Regions from separate parts of the Pseudomonas sp. AP3_22 TE3818 genome, predicted to be linked through region 2. Evidence: predicted binding sites of a transcription regulator. Region 2 holds the regulator's gene; each other region holds the start of a gene.

Region 1 (3,273 bases), 4.1 Mb from region 2:
TGCGCGTGCTGACGGTCGACGACTCCTCGGTGGCGCGCAAGCAGGTCACGCGTTGCCTGCAAACGGTCGGCGTCGAAGTGGTGGCGTTGAACGATGGTCGGCAAGCGCTGGATTACCTGCGCAAACTGGTCGACGAGGGCAAGAAGCCGGAAGAAGAGTTCCTGATGATGATCTCCGACATCGAGATGCCGGAGATGGACGGGTACACCCTGACGGCGGAAATCCGCAACGACCCGCGCATGCAAAAGCTTCATATCATCCTGCATACTTCGTTGTCGGGGGTATTCAATCAGGCGATGGTCAAGAAGGTCGGTGCCGATGACTTCCTGGCCAAGTTCCGTCCTGATGACCTGGCATCCCGGGTAGTCGACCGGATCAAAGCAGCAGATATCAGCTAGGGGCCTGCGCCCCTGGCAGTCAACACGATTTAAGAGGCGGCATCATTGTCTACGGGTAATTTGGATTTCGAACAGTTCCGGGTATTCCTGGAAAAAGCCTGTGGCATTTTGCTCGGTGAAAACAAGCAATACCTGGTCTCCAGCCGTCTCAACAAACTGATGGAACAGCAAGGCATCAAGTCTTTGGGGGAGCTGGTTCAGCGCATGCAGACCCAGCCGCGCAGCGGTTTGCGTGAACAGGTGGTGGATGCCATGACCACCAACGAAACCCTGTGGTTTCGTGACACCTACCCGTTTGAAGTCTTGAAGAACAAGGTCCTGCCCGAAGCGATCAAGGCCAGCCCCGGCCAGCGCCTGCGTATCTGGTCGGCAGCGTGCTCGTCGGGCCAGGAACCGTATTCGCTGTCGATGTCCATCGACGAGTTCGAACGGGTCAACATGGGTCAGTTGAGGATGGGCGTACAGATCGTTGCCACCGACCTGTCCGGCACCATGCTGAACAACTGCAAGACCGGCGAGTACGACAGCCTGGCCATCGGCCGCGGTCTGTCGCCCGAGCGTCTGCAGCGTTATTTCGACCCGAAAGGGCCGGGACGCTGGGCGATCAAGGCGCCGATCAAGAGCCGGGTGGAGTTCCGTTCGTTCAACCTGCTGGACAGTTACGCGAGCCTCGGCAAGTTCGACATCGTGTTCTGCCGCAACGTGCTGATCTACTTCTCCGCCGAGGTGAAGAAGGACATCCTGTTGCGCATCCACAGCACGTTGAAGCCGGGGGGGTACCTGTTCCTCGGTGCTTCCGAAGCGTTGAACGGTTTGCCGGATCATTACCAGATGGTCCAGTGCAGCCCGGGGATCATTTACCAGGCGAAATGAACGGTTGGCATTGTCAAAAAACGGGAGTCCTCAGGGGCTCCTGTTTTTTTATGCCTGGTGATTTCTCACGGTTGTCTCAATCTCCTTGTAGGAGCTGGCTTGCCAGCGATGGCGTCGAGTCAGCCGACGTTTAATTTGCTGACACACCGCTTTCGCTGGCAAGCCAGCTCCTACAGGGGGAGGTGGTGTTCTCAAGAGTGGTGCCAAGCGGCAGAAAAGCGGCAGGCGGCGGAAAACCGTTGCCGCTTTTCTGGCATTGCCGCGTTGCCATGTCCGGCAAAGCCCCGGTTTCCGGGGTTTTTTGAATTGGCATGGGGCTTGCTATGTCGATCCTACGAAAAATCAGGTCACCCGAAGGTTTCCCGACATGAGCATCAGCTTCGATAAAGCGCTCGGTATCCACGAACAAGCCCTGGGCTTCCGCGCCCAGCGTGCCGAAGTCCTGGCCAATAACATCGCCAACGCCGATACCCCGAACTACAAGGCTCGGGACCTGGACTTCTCGAAAGTGCTCGCCGAGCAGAACGAGAAAACCAAAAGCGGCACCTTCGCCTTGAACATGACCAACAGCCGGCATATCGAAGCTGAAGGCATGGGCAATGGCGACGAGTCGTTGCTGTATCGCACGCCGATGCAACCGTCGATCGACCAGAACACCGTGGACGCTCAGCTGGAACAGTCGAACTACGCGGAAAACGCGATCGGCTTCCAGGCCAGCTTCACCCTGCTCAACAGCAAATTCAAAGGGCTGGTATCAGCCCTGCGCGGAGAGTAAGCCATGTCTCTATCCAGTGTTTTCAACATTGCCGGTAGCGGCATGAGTGCGCAGACCACGCGGTTGAACACCGTCGCTTCGAACATCGCCAACGCCGAGACCGTCTCGTCGAGCATCGACCAGACCTATCGCGCGCGTCACCCGGTGTTCGCCACCATGTTCCAGGGTGGCCAGAGCGGCGGCAGCGATTCGCTGTTCCAGAGCCAGGACGCCGCCGGCCAAGGTGTGCAGGTGCTGGGTGTAGTCGAAGACCAGAGCAATCTCGAGGCGCGCTACGAGCCGAACCATCCGGCCGCCGATGCCAAGGGTTACGTCTACTACCCGAACGTCAACGTGGTTGAAGAAATGGCCGACATGATTTCCGCGAGCCGTTCGTTCCAGACCAACGCCGAAATGATGAACACCGCCAAAACCATGATGCAGAAAGTCCTGACCCTCGGTCAGTGATAAGGGGCGACTCAGATGAGTGTTACCGATTCCACCAGTGGTTTGAGCCTCAACGACATCCTGGCCAACTCTTCGATCAAGACCAACACCACGACTGACGGCCTCGCCTCGGCAGCCGGCAGCGCCTCGGGCAACAAGGCCCTGGGCAAGGATGCGTTCCTGCAGTTGCTGGTAACCCAGCTGAAAAACCAGAACCCGCTGGAGCCTCAGGACAACGGTGCGTTCGTGGCCCAGCTGGCGCAGTTCAGCAGCCTGGAAGGCATCACCGCGCTCAACGACACCGTGAGCGGCCTGGCCAGCAACTACAACTCGTCCCAGGCCTTGCAGGCGTCGTCGCTGGTAGGCCGTTCGGTCATCGCGCCGGGCGACAAGGCCGTGGTCGATACCACCAAGAGCCTGAGCGGCACGGTGGTGGTGCCGTCTTCGGTGGCGTCCGCCACCCTGAAGATCACCGACTCAACCGGCAAGACCGTGCGCACCATCGACCTCGGTTCGCAGAAGGCCGGCAACGCCAGCTTCATCTGGGACGGCAAGAACGATGCGGGTGAGACGGTACCTGCCGGCACCTACACCTTCGGCGCCACGACCGAGATCGATGGCAAGTCCGTCGCGTTGATCACCAACCTGCCCGCGACCGTCAACAGCGTGACCATCAGCCAGACCGGCGGTGAGTTGATGCTCAATCTGGCCGGGCTGGGCAGTGTTGCCCTGTCCAAAGTACAAACCATTGGTATGTAAAGCCGACTAACCCGGCACAAAGGAGTGAAACATGTCTTTCAA
Region 2 (3,273 bases):
GATCATTTACCACCTCAAGGCCAAAGGCATTGGCGTGCTGATCACGGACCACAACGTTCGTGAAACCCTGGACATCTGTGAAACCGCCTATATCGTCAATGACGGTCAACTGATCGCCGAAGGTGATGCAGAGACCATCCTGGCCAACAATCTGGTGAAGGAAGTGTACCTGGGCCATGAGTTCCGCCTGTAAACGCTGAGGTGTGCCCAGGCAACTGCCCGGGCACCGGTCTCGCGATTCATCGGCGCCTCCTGCGACCCCGCGTGTTCAGTTCCCAACAAGGGCAGCAGCGCAACACAAATTTATAGTTTTTTATTGTTACAGCGCTCTAGGCAAATCCTTCAGTTTCAGGCATATAATTTGCTTATGTTTGGCGCCCCGGCGCCCTGTAGTGGATGGCGCATGTGCGCCGGCGAATAAGGTGTTAAGCCCCTGCCATGAAACCATCGCTAGTCTTGAGAATGGGCCAGCAGCTGACGATGACACCTCAGCTGCAACAGGCCATCCGCCTGCTCCAATTGTCGACCCTGGACCTGCAACAGGAAATCCAGGAGGCCCTGGAGTCCAATCCGATGCTCGAACGCCAGGAAGAAGGCGACGACTTCGACAATTCCGACCCCTTGGCCGACAACGCCGAACAAAAGCCCAACACCGATATCCAGGAACCCTCCTACCAGGAAAGCGCCCCGACGGTTGATAACCTCGAAGAGGGTGACTGGAACGAGCGCATCCCCAACGAACTCCCCGTCGACACCGCGTGGGAAGACGTTTACCAGACCAGCGCCAGCAGCCTGCCCAGCAATGACGATGACGAGTGGGACTTCACCACCCGCACCTCGGCCGGTGAAAGCCTGCAAAGCCACTTGCTGTGGCAGCTGAACCTGGCTCCGATGTCCGACACCGATCGCCTGATCGCCGTGACCCTGATCGACTGCATCAACAATCAGGGCTATCTGGACGAAACCCTCGAGGAAATCCTCGAAGCCTTCGATCCGGAACTGGACATCGAACTGGACGAAATCGAAGCCGTCCTGCACCGCATCCAGCAATTCGAGCCGGCCGGCATCGGCGCACGCAACCTGGGCGAATGCCTGCTGCTGCAATTGCGTCAGTTGCCCGCCAAGACCCCTTGGCTGGCCGAAGCCAAGCGCCTTGTCACCGATTACATCGACCTGCTCGGCAGCCGCGACTACAGCCAGTTGATGCGCCGCATGAAGCTCAAGGAAGATGAGCTGCGCCAGGTCATAGAACTGGTCCAGAGCCTCAACCCGCGCCCGGGCTCGCAGATCGAGTCCACCGAAGCCGAGTACGTCGTTCCTGACGTTATCGTACGCAAGGACAACGAGCGCTGGCTGGTGGAGCTGAATCAGGAGTCGGTGCCACGGCTGCGGGTCAACGCCCAGTACGCCGGTTTTGTGCGCCGCGCCGATACCAGCGCCGACAACACGTTCATGCGCAATCAGTTGCAGGAGGCCCGCTGGTTCATCAAGAGCCTGCAGAGCCGCAATGAAACCCTGATGAAGGTTGCCACCCAGATCGTGGAGCATCAGCGCGGGTTCCTCGAATATGGCGACGAGGCCATGAAGCCGCTGGTCCTGCATGACATCGCCGAAGCGGTCGGCATGCATGAGTCGACGATTTCACGGGTGACCACCCAGAAGTTCATGCACACCCCCCGGGGCATTTATGAACTGAAATACTTTTTCTCCAGTCACGTAAGCACCTCCGAAGGCGGCGAATGCTCGTCCACGGCGATCCGGGCGATCATCAAAAAACTGGTTGCCGCGGAAAATCAGAAAAAGCCGTTGAGTGACAGCAAGATCGCTGGTTTACTGGAGGCACAAGGCATTCAGGTGGCTCGCCGCACCGTCGCCAAGTACCGCGAATCCCTCGGGATCGCGCCTTCGAGCGAACGCAAGCGGTTGATGTAGAGCCACGCCACAGCGTTCCAGTGGTAGATCATCTGATCTACCGCTTTATGCACTGGCAACGAAGGAGAAGCTGTATGCAAGTCAACATCAGTGGACACCAACTGGAAGTGACCGAACCTCTTCGCACCTACATCGGCGAAAAACTCGAACGATTGGAGCGACATTTCGACAAGATCACTAACGTGCAGGTCACGATGACCGTCGAAAAGCTGAAGCAGAAAATCGAAGCCACGCTGCATATTCCCGGGAATGAAGTGGTCGCCAATGCGGAACATACCGATATGTACGCTGCGATCGATGCACTCACCGACAAGCTGGATAAACAACTCAAAAAGCATAAGGAAAAGACCCAGAGCCTCCTTCAGGGCGCAACCGGTCGTTAACACTCCCAACCCATGATCCGACTTGAAAGTATCCTGACCCCCGGCCGTTCCCTCGTGAACGTGCCGGGCGGCAGTAAAAAGAAAGCCCTCGAACAAATTGCCAATCTGATCGCCCGCGAAGTGCCGGCTCTGGAGATGCAAGATGTCTTCGAGGCGCTGATTGCCCGTGAAAAACTCGGCTCCACCGGTTTTGGCAACGGCATCGCTATTCCACACTGCCGTCTCAAGGGTTGTGTATCGCCCATCAGTGCCTTGATGCACCTGGACGCCCCAATCGATTTCGACGCCATCGACGGCGCGCCGGTTGACCTGCTGTTCGTTCTGCTGGTTCCGGAAGCCGCTACCGATGCGCACCTTGAGCTGCTGCGACAGATCGCCAGCATGCTCGACCGCAAGGACGTTCGCGAAAAACTGCGCCATGCCGCAAGCAACGAAGCCCTGTATCAGGTTGTCCTGGACGAGCAAAACGGTCAGTAATCATGCGCTTGATCATCGTCAGTGGCCGTTCCGGCTCGGGTAAAAGTACCGCCCTCAATGTTCTTGAGGACAACGGCTACTACTGCATCGACAATCTGCCTGCCGGCCTGCTGCCGGAACTGGCCGAACGAGCGTTAATTCATACCGAGCTGATGCAGCCGCTGGTGGCCGTTTCCATTGATGCCCGCAACCTGCCCAGCCACCTGTCACGCTTCCCCGAGCTGCTCGAAGAAGTCCGCAGCCGCCACATCCAGTGCGATGTCCTGTACCTGGATGCCGACGAAGAAACCCTGCTCAAGCGCTTCTCGGAAACCCGCCGGCGTCACCCCCTGAGCAACGCCAACCGCTCGCTGGCCGAAGCCATCAACGTCGAAAGCGTCCTGCTCGGGCCGATCGCCGACCTCGCCGATCTCAAGATCAACACCACCAGCCTGAACCTCTATCAACTGCGCGACACCATCAAGCTGCGCCTGTTGAACCA
Region 3 (3,273 bases), 770 kb from region 2:
ATTAGGCTTGGGCGTCGAAGGGACGCAGCCTGCGAGCGCGGTGATCCCACTCAGTGCCAGAACAGATACATAGCGATTCATGACCCTACCTCACGGTGTTGCAGGCAGCCTCATGGCCGCCCCATAGACTTGATTACAGATTCTGCGTTACGAACGAGAGCATCTGGTCGGCGGTGGAGATCACCTTGGAGTTCATCTCGTAGGCGCGCTGGGTGGTGATCATGTTGACCATTTCCTCAACGGTGCTGACGTTGGACGTTTCCAGGGTGTTCTGCAGCGTGGTGCCGAAACCGTTCAGGCCCGGTGTGCCGACTTGCGGCGCGCCACTGGCGGCGGTTTCCAGGAACAGGTTGTTGCCCACTGCCTGCAGGCCGGCCGGGTTGATGAAGTCGGCGGTCTGCAGGTTGCCGATCACCTGGGCAGCCGGGTTGCCGGCAACGGTGATGGACACGGTGCCGTCGCGGCCGACGGTGAAGGTCTGCGCGTCGTTCGGAATGACAATCGCCGGCTCCAGGGCAAAGCCGCTGGCGTTGACGATCTGGCCGTTGGAGTCCAGGTGGAAGGTACCGTCACGGGTGTAGGACGTGGTGCCGTCCGGTTGCAGGATCTGGAAGAAACCGCGACCGTCGATGGCCATGTCCAGTGGCTGCTCGGTGGTTTGCAGGCTGCCGGCGGTGAAGTTCTTCTGGGTGCCGACGATGCGCACACCGGTACCCAGTTGCAGACCCGACGGCAGTTCGCTGTCCTGGGTCGACTGGGCGCCTGGCTGACGCTTGATCTGGTAGAGCAGGTCCTGGAACTCGGCGCGATCACGCTTGAAACCCGTGGTCGACACGTTCGCCAGGTTGTTGGAAATGGTGGTCAGGTTGGTGTCCTGGGCGGACAGACCTGTTTTGGCAACCCATAGAGCCGGAAGCATTCGATTCTCCTCGTGCGCCTGTTTTACGGCGCGACGTTCTGGTAATTAGCTGATCTGCAAGACCCGAGCCATGGCCTGGTCATCGTCTTTGGCGGTGTTCATCATCTTGATGTGCAGCTCGAACTGCTTGGACAGGGCCAGTACCGAGGTCATCTCTTCCACGGCATTGACGTTGCTCGACTCGAGGAACCCGGACACCAGCTTGACGTTGGCATCGGCCTGCGCCGGCGTGCCGTCCTTGGTGTGGATCGAACCATCCAGGCCCTTGGTCATGTTCTTCAGGTCCGGATTGACCAGCTTGATGCGGTCCACTTCAGCCATCACCCGCGGACCTTCGCCCATCGCGCGGATGCTGATGGTGCCGTCCTCGCCGACTTCGATTTGCTGCTCTGGCGGCACGGCAATCGGCCCGCCATTGCCCATGACCGGCATGCCGTTGCCGGCACGCAGCACGCCCAGGGCGTCAACGTTCAGGCTGCCGGTGCGCACGTAGCTTTCACCGCCATCGGGATTCTGTACGGCAATCCAGCCGCCGCCTTGCACGGCAACGTCGAGGTCGCGCCCGGTTTCCACCAGTGAGCCCGGGGAGAAATCCGTGGCCGGGCGTTCGGACATGGCAAACGCACGCGCCGGAAAGCTGTCACCGAACACCGGCATCGAACGGGCCTGCTCCAAGTCTTTCTGGAAGCCATTGGTGGAGATGTTCGCGAGGTTGTTGGCATGCGCCTTTTGCGCCAGTGCATTCTGGCTGGCGCCGGTCATTGCCACATAAAGGTACTTGTCCACACTCTTTCCTCTGCCTGCCGGACGTTTGCCGCCCACTGCTGTGTTGCTGAGCCATAAGCAATTTGCAGACCAACTTGTTTTTGGCGGCGCGAGGCCCGGCAAACAGGGGACTTGAGGAGATCAGAGGGGATTGGTGATTTGTGTCAAAGACGAAAAACCGGCGGTGTCATGCCGGTGGGTGGCAAGTGCCGGCCTCTTGAGTGACTGATCTGTCGCCTTCGCGGGCAAGCCCGCTCCCACAGTGATCTGTGGCGTTCACAAAACCTGTGGGAGCGGGCTTGCCCGCGAAGAGGCCGGCACAAACACAGCGAGCTTAAGTCAGGTCTCGGTCTTGCCCACCTCATAATCGCGCAACTTGTTGGCAATGGTCGTATGCGAAACCCCCAACCGTTTGCCCAGTTGCCGACTGCTTGGATGCTCGGAATACAGCCGTTCCAGCACAGCTTTTTCGAAACGCCCGACAATCTCGTCCAACCCACCCTCCAGCGAAAAATCGCCAAGGGGCTGACGCACGCCATAATCCGGCAGGCGAATATGCTCGGCCTTGACCGTGCCGCCATCGCACAGGGAAACCGCCTGGAACAGCACGTTCTCCAGTTGCCGCACGTTGCCCGGCCAGTGATAGTGGCTGAGCCGCTCCATGGCCGCCGGGGCGAGTTTGGGCAATGGGCATCCAATCTGCCGGCTGGCCTGATCGAGGAAGTGCTCCACCAGCGGCGTCAAACCGTCGAGGCATTCGCGCAGCGGCGGGATGTGCAGCGACAACACATTCAAGCGGTGATAGAGGTCCTGGCGGAACTCGCCGCGCGCGCACAATTCGGACAGGTCGACCTGGGTCGCGCAGATCACTCGCACATCGAGGTAGACCTCCTCGTCACTGCCGACACGACGGAAGCAGCCATCCTGCAAAAAGCGCAGCAGTTTCACCTGCAAGCGCGGGCTCATTTCCCCGACGCCATCGAGAAACAGCGTACCGCCCGCCGTCAGCTCCAGCAGCCCGAGCTTGCCTTCGGCCCGTGCCCCTTCAAAGGCACCGGGGCCATAACCGAACAATTCAGTCTCGGCCATGGACTCCGGCAGCCCCGCGCAATTGAGCGCCATCAACGGCGACTGCCCTCGCGGACTGGCCAAGTGGCAGGCCCGCGCCAGCAATTCCTTGCCGGTGCCGGTTTCGCCTTCTATCAATAGCGGCGCATCCAGCGGCGCCATGCGCCGCGCTTCGCGCACCACTGCGGCCATCACCCTCGAGCTCTGGAAGATGCTGTCGAAGCCACGCAATTCCTGCTTGCGCACGTTGTAGATGCGTTCACCCACCCGGTCGGCGCGATGCAGCGTCAGCACAGCACCGGCCATGGCCTCGCTGTCGTCGTGCTCCGACTGCAAGGGCGCGATGTCGGCCAGGAACACGTCACCCTTGACCTTGACCCGCAGCCCGTTGATTCGCGATTTGTTGGCGCGCACCAGCTCCGGCAAATCGAAATCTTCGGCGTAGCGCGACAGGGGAATACCCGGCACCTCGTCGACCCGCACCCCCAGCAACTGCGCCGCTGCCCGGTTGGCCGCGACGA

Evidence for each region. The regulator sigma-54, encoded in region 2, starts transcription at its own class of promoters, with help from an activator protein. The targets are predictions, from matches to a motif close to ANTGGCATNNANNTTGCTNT.
Region 1: flgB (flagellar basal body rod protein FlgB) is a predicted target of sigma-54. The motif match lies at 1,577-1,596, and genes of this name have one in related genera.
Region 3: AB7M25_RS22440 (flagellar basal body rod protein FlgF) is a predicted target of sigma-54. The motif match lies at 1,760-1,779, and genes of this name have one in related genera.

The regions. Positions count from the first base shown of each region.
Region 1 is NZ_JBRJHL010000001.1:1,607,049-1,610,321, forward strand. Features, by position in the region: gene AB7M25_RS07495 (chemotaxis protein CheV) at 1-398, shown strand, start outside; gene cheR (protein-glutamate O-methyltransferase CheR) at 444-1,271, shown strand; gene flgB (flagellar basal body rod protein FlgB) at 1,639-2,046, shown strand; gene flgC (flagellar basal body rod protein FlgC) at 2,050-2,493, shown strand; gene flgD (flagellar hook assembly protein FlgD) at 2,509-3,231, shown strand; gene flgE (flagellar hook protein FlgE) at 3,263-3,273, shown strand, end outside.
Region 2 is NZ_JBRJHL010000001.1:5,683,438-5,686,710, forward strand. Features, by position in the region: gene lptB (LPS export ABC transporter ATP-binding protein) at 1-193, shown strand, start outside; gene AB7M25_RS25955 (RNA polymerase factor sigma-54) at 439-1,932, shown strand; gene hpf (ribosome hibernation-promoting factor, HPF/YfiA family) at 2,007-2,315, shown strand; gene ptsN (PTS IIA-like nitrogen regulatory protein PtsN) at 2,328-2,792, shown strand; gene rapZ (RNase adapter RapZ) at 2,795-3,273, shown strand, end outside.
Region 3 is NZ_JBRJHL010000001.1:4,914,783-4,918,055, forward strand. Features, by position in the region: gene flgH (flagellar basal body L-ring protein FlgH) at 1-81, opposite strand, end outside; gene flgG (flagellar basal-body rod protein FlgG) at 134-919, opposite strand; gene AB7M25_RS22440 (flagellar basal body rod protein FlgF) at 965-1,705, opposite strand; gene AB7M25_RS22445 (sigma-54-dependent transcriptional regulator) at 2,024-3,273, opposite strand, start outside.